Regions from separate parts of the Shewanella sp. POL2 genome, predicted to be linked through region 2. Evidence: predicted binding sites of a transcription regulator. Region 2 holds the regulator's gene; the other holds the start of a gene.
What was found. The regulator MetJ, encoded in region 2, represses methionine synthesis genes. The targets are predictions, from matches to a motif close to TAGACGTCTAGACGTCTA.
Positions count from the first base shown of each region.

Region 1: a site for MetJ is predicted at 1,608-1,625, ahead of metE (5-methyltetrahydropteroyltriglutamate--homocysteine S-methyltransferase). Genes of this name have one in related genera too.

Region 1 covers NZ_AKZL01000045.1:22,027-25,188, reverse strand. Annotated here, with positions in the region: gene SHEWPOL2_RS13195 (HDOD domain-containing protein) at 1-573, shown strand, start outside; gene SHEWPOL2_RS13190 (LysR family transcriptional regulator) at 630-1,535, opposite strand; gene metE (5-methyltetrahydropteroyltriglutamate--homocysteine S-methyltransferase) at 1,736-3,162, shown strand, end outside.
Region 2 covers NZ_AKZL01000097.1:5,957-9,118, reverse strand. Annotated here, with positions in the region: gene nrfD (NrfD/PsrC family molybdoenzyme membrane anchor subunit) at 1-349, shown strand, start outside; gene SHEWPOL2_RS18880 (sulfite exporter TauE/SafE family protein) at 482-1,225, opposite strand; gene metJ (met regulon transcriptional regulator MetJ) at 1,333-1,647, opposite strand; partial or broken gene metB (cystathionine gamma-synthase) at 1,860-3,024, shown strand; gene SHEWPOL2_RS18865 (bifunctional aspartate kinase/homoserine dehydrogenase II) at 3,036-3,162, shown strand, end outside.

The DNA of each region.
Region 1 (3,162 bases), on a different contig from region 2:
CCCGCGTTAGCGGCCCATATGTTGATGCGCAGTAATTCGGCGCAAGCTTCTGGTGTGGTTAGCCCTAAGTCTCGCTCTTTAAAAGATGCCTTAATTCGTTTGGGCCAAGTTAATATTTACCGTTATGCCTTTACATTTTATTTGAAAGAACGCCTCGATGAATTGCCTCAACCCTATAAGAAGTTGGTTCAAGGTTATTGGAAACTCACGGAAAATATAGCAACTGATGCGGTCGACAGCCTAGTCGATATGCCGGATGTTGAGGTTGATCCCGATGAAGTGCAAACCTTGGCGTTGTTTAGCGTGTTCGGGCAAATTATTGCCTTAACGGCCTTTGCTTACTTAAATGCTAGCTCTGAGCAATCTTTCCCGTTAAGCGTGATTAAGTCATTGATTGATAATCAGCAGCAGACCTTAACCATCGAGGCCTTTGAAGCCTTAGATCTCGACCAAGATCTGCGCCAAGAGTTTATGATCGCCCATAATCTGCGCCAGACCCGCAACCCGAACTCATCAGGGTTAGTTCTGCGCCGAGTATTGTCAATGCGTGGTTTATTGCTTAATCCGCTCTAAGAACCCTCATAAAAACAAAGGCCTGCAATCGCAGGCTTTTTTTTACTTTCAAAATCTTAGTTAGATTTCTGCTGGCGGGCTAAGCCTTCGCTTGCAACCAGTTGCAGCCAATTTTGCACTAAGGCCGAGTTGGCGCTGTGGCGGCGATAGGCACCAAATAGTGGGCGTTTTAACCCCTCTTGGCCTAGCTTTACCGCGGCGAGGCTTAAGCCATGTCCTTCATTGATTGACCAATTTGGTAAGGCGGCGATACCGTCCTTACAGGCGATGCGCTGCAATAACATCATGGTCAAATCGCAGGTCTTTTGCTCGCCAGCTTCTATGCCCGCGGGTTCTAAAAAGTGGCGGTAAATATCTAAACGCGCCAGTGGCACCGGATAACTGATTATCGGTAAGCGCGCCAATTGCTTAGGCGTAACATAGGCTTCTTTCGCTAAGGGATGATCCTTAGCAACCACTAACCTCACTTCAAAATCAAACAAATGCTGATAGGCGAGCGAGTGACCTGGCACGGGATCTGAGGTCAGCACTATATCTAGTTCACCCATTTCTAGGGCATTGAGCGAGTCGAATAGATGACGGCTCGACAGATCTAACTCGGCTTGGGGATGATCTTGCCTAAATTGTTCCATCACCGGCATTAGCCAGCGAAAACAGCTGTGGCATTCAATCCCGACTCTGAGCTGATTGGTTTCAGTTTCCAGCCCATTTTTGAGATCGGTTTCCGTCTCTAACACCTTAGGCAGGATCTCTTCGGCGAGGTGCAACAGGCGTGCACCTTCCTGAGTAAAGGAGAGCGGTTTGCTTTTACGCACAAAAATGGGCGAGTTAATTCGTTGCTCTAACTCCTTAATTTGATGGGAGAGAGCCGATTGAGTGACAAAACGTTTTTTGGCTGCGCCCGCCAAGCTGCCACTTTCCTTCAGGGCCATTAAGGTTCGCAGATGTCTTAGTTCGATCATGATCACTCCAAGTGAATTTCGCTCATGTTGTGCTTGAAATCAATTCGGTTGCTGGCATAGAGACTATCACAATAAACTTCTAGACGTCCAGACGCCCATTGTGATTTATCTAGGCTTAAATGCGAAAAGTTGCCAAGAAAACACCATCAGCTGGGTGCAAGTGCCGAATATGGCTTATCTCAAATAAAGGAAGATATGGTATGCAATTGAACAGTCTTGGTTTTCCCCGTATCGGGCGTCGTCGTGAATTAAAGTTTGCCCTTGAAAAATACTGGCGTGGTGAGAGCACTCAAGCTGAACTGCATGAGGTGGCCAAGGAGTTGCGTCGCACCCATTGGCAATGGCAAGTGGCTGCGGGAATTGAGCAAGTGCCAGTAGGGGATTTTGCCTTTTACGATCAAGTGTTAACCCTGAGTGCGACCCTTAACGCTATTCCCGATCGCCACCGTGGCGAGGGTGCTATCGATCTTGATACCTTATTCCGCGTTGCCCGTGGCCGTGCGCCAACTGGCATTGATGCGCCAGCCTCGGAAATGACTAAGTATTTCAACACTAACTATCACTACTTAGTGCCAGAGCTTAAGCAAGACCAAGTGTTCTCTATCGCCTATGAGCAGTTTTTTGATGAAGTGGCCGAGGCGCAGGCGCTGGGTTATCAAGCCAAGCCTGTGTTGTTAGGCCCTGTGAGTTACTTGTATCTGGCCAAAACTGTAGGTCAGGATTTCGATAAGCTGAGTTTATTGCCCAATCTAGTAAAGGCTTATGCCGACATTCTTGCGCGTTTTGCTGCGCAGGGCGTAACTTGGGTGCAACTTGAAGAACCGATTCTGGCACTCGAATTAGCCGCCGATTGGCAAGCAGCGATTAGCCAAGCTTATCAAGCGCTTAAAACGGCTCAAGTGAAGATTTTACTCACCAGTTACTATGGCAGCATTAGCCATCATCAGGCATTGGTTTCCGCGCTGCCGGTGGCGGGGGTGCACCTAGATTTAGTGACTGCCCCTGAACAATTGGCCTTGTTTGCTAATGCATTAAGACCAGATCAAATTCTGTCGGCGGGTGTAGTTAATGGCCGTAACGTGTGGGCGGCGGAGGTTGACCTGATTGTTGAGCGTATCGGCGGTGTTGCCCGAGACTTAGGAGCGCGCCTATGGATTGGCACTTCGTGTTCACTGCTGCACAGCCCTGTGGATTTAGAGGTAGAGACAACGCTCACGCCGACGCTGCGTCAGCAGCTTGCGTTTGCCAAGCAAAAGCTGTTGGAACTGGCAAATGTGCGCCAATTGTTGCAGGCCCCTGAGTCTGTCGCGGCCAAAGAGATAGTTAACTCCTGCGTGGCTCGCCGTGAGGCTAAGGCACAGGCGGCGGATGCTAAAGTGATCGCCCGTGTCGCTGCGCTGACCCCAGCCGACTATGAACGGGTGAGTGAATTTACTGAGCGCCAAGTGGTGCAGCAGCGTAAGTATCGTTTGCCATTGTTGCCAACGACTACGATTGGCTCATTCCCACAAACACCGGCAATCCGCGGACTACGTAGCCGCTGGCGCAAGGGTGAGCTAAGCGATGCCCAATATACTGAGCAGTTGCAGCAAGTGACCCGCGATACCATCGACCGCCAGCTTAAACT
Region 2 (3,162 bases):
AATGTTCAAAACCGATAGCCACGACAAGACCTTAGCTAAAATGCATGGCTTAGAGCTGCCAGTGATGGCAATCGAAATCATGTTCCTGTTTATGTTGTTCTGCGCCTTGTACTTTAAGGGCGGTGCGGCGGCTGCGGCACTGGCATCACTCACCTCTGGCGTGTGGGCAAGCGTATTCTGGATTGGTGTCGTGGGGATTGGCTTTGGTGTGCCATTGCTGTTTATGCTGCTTCCCGCAGCGACTCGCCACACTAAGGGCGCAATGATTATGGTGGCCTGTGCCAGCTTAACTGGCGTGCTCGCCCTGAGACACTTTATTGTGTATGCAGGCCAAAGTTACTTAAGCTAACGTATTGATGCTAGCGCACTAAGCATCACTTAAATGCGATTAAGTGATGCTCGAATGGATGACAACTCGTATCCACAGCAACAAAAAGCACCGTTAAACGGTGCTTTTTTTATGGCTGCGATTGGCATGAGGTTATTGCGGTAATAACTCAATCACTGATTTGACCGTGAGCACTAAGGCGCTGATAGCGCAGAGGGCTAAGGTCGCCATCTTGGTCTTATGTTTATCCACATTTCCCACCAGTTTGCCCGCCACGAGATAGCCTAAAAAGACCGAGGGCAATAGCATTAGCGACAGCCAAAAGTGCTTGATTTCGAGTAGGCCCGTCACCCCAAGAATCGCCAAGGCAATGGTCGAACTAAAGATAAAGAAGGCCGATAACGCCGCGCGAAACTGCGAAGCATCCTTACCCGCCAATAAAATCGCCATCGGAGGGCCACCAATGGCGGCGATATTGCCAAAGATCCCCGAGACGACTCCCGCGCCAAACAGAGTCGCTTTGTTCACCGGCAGACTGAATTTATACAAACTGAGCACCACGGCGACTGCCACAATGGCTGCAATCGCCAGACCAAGAATCGGCTGCGGCGCAAACAGTAATAGGCTAGCACCGATAAAGCCACCGGGCACTCGACCGATGAGCGCGTATTGCAAGCCATTGAATTCTAAATGGCCGCGTTCACGCAATAGGGTGAGTAGCGCGATGGAAAATCCCATCACAATCACGGGGGCAGGCACTAATTGGGGATCGACGATATACAGCAACGGACTGGCGACCACGGCTAAGCCAAACCCAATCAGACTCTGGGTGAGGGCACCTAAAAACACAATCACAGACGCGATGGCAAGCGTTTGTGGATCGATCAAGGAGAACATAGGATTCCATCAAAACAAAATAGGGATCGTTACTTTAACCCACCACGCCGGATGAGCATTAACGATCCCTAATAATTAGTTACGGCAGGATTATGGACGCTTAAGCGTTATTCCATGTCTTCCCACTCGATCCCCATTTCGTCCATCAACCGCTTCGCTTCAGCGGGGATGCTGTCTGGGCACTCTTTCGACAGATCGGCATCATCAGGCAGAGGCTGGCCGGTGTAGGCATGCAAAAATGCTTCGCACAACAGTTCGCTATTCGTTGCGTGGCGCAGGTTGTTGACCTGACGACGCGTACGTTCATCCGTGAGGACTTTTAGCACTTTGAGCGGAATAGACACAGTAATTTTCTTTACTTGTTCATTCTTCTTGCCATGTTCAGCATAGGGGCTGATGTATTCCCCATTCCATTCAGTCATTGACTCACCTGTTATAACGCTAAATTCGGGGCAGATTTTAAACCCTTACAGATTACAGTCAAATTATTGCTACTATTTCTTAGCGATTGCAAACAGATTTCTTTATGTTTAGACGTCTAAACGTCTTAACGCCTATTGACGATACCACTGGGCTTAGGTACATTTAGACGTCCAGACATCTCTATCAGTCTACCGAATTTAGGAGTCCACCCATGGCAGAGCGTCAATTAGCCACATTGGCAGTGCGTCAGGGTATCGAAAGCGATACTCAATATGGCGCCGTGGTGCCGCCAATTTACCTGTCGACGAATTACGCCTTCGATGGTCATAAAAATCCGCGCGAATTTGATTACAGCCGTTCCGGCAATCCTACCCGCAGCATCTTAGGCGATGCCTTAGCTAAGCTGGAAAAAGGCGCAACCGGTGTGGTGACCTGCACTGGCATGGCCGCCATTACCTTAGTCACCACGTTGCTTGGTCCAGATGATTTACTGGTGGTGCCCCACGACTGTTATGGCGGTTCTTACCGCTTATTCACCAACCTAGCGAAAAAAGGCCAATTTAAATTGCTGGTGGTCGATCAAACCGACAGCCAAGCACTTGCGCAGGCCATCGCTCAGCAACCTAAAATGGTGTGGATTGAAACCCCATCCAACCCTTTGCTGCGGGTGGTTGATATTGAGGCTATCGACAAGGCGAGCCACGGTGTGGGCGCGTTAGTGGTAGTGGACAACACTTTCCTGTCACCGATTTTTGCAGCAACCGCTATTACTCGGCGCCGATATCGTTATCCACTCCACCACTAAATACATTAATGGCCATAGCGATGTGGTGGGCGGCGCGGTGATCGCCAAAGATCCCCAAATTGGTGAGACCTTACATTGGTGGTCGAACACCTTAGGCTTAACCGGTAGCGCGTTTGATAGTTATCAAACCCTGCGCGGCCTGCGTACTTTAGCCGTGCGCATTCGCGAGCACCAAAACAATGCCCAGCGTATTGTGGAGTTACTGACTAGCAGCCCAGTGGTGAGCAAAGTGTATTACCCAGGCCTTGTGGATCATCCCGGCCATGCCATTGCCGCCAAGCAACAAAAAGGCTTTGGCGCTATGCTGAGTTTTGAGCTTAAGGGCGGCGAGGCCGAAGTGGTCGCCTTTTTAGATGCCTTAAGTTTATTCAGCGTGGCTGAGAGTTTAGGCGGCGTCGAGAGTCTCGTAGCCGTGCCCGCGACCATGACCCACAGGGCGATGGAGCCGCAGGCGCGTTTTGAAGCTGGCATTAAAGACACCCTATTACGTTTGTCGGTTGGTATTGAAGATGCCGACGACTTAGTTGCAGATATTCAAGCAGGATTGGCCGCCGTAGCGGCTTGTCAGTAGAGGAATAATAGATGGCACGTTGTCACTTACATAAATTTGGTGGTTCCAGCTTAGCCGATGCCGATTGTTATCGCCGAGTCGCCCATATTCTGTTAACCCATGGCCATAGTGATGATCTGGTGGTGGTGTCTGCCGCGG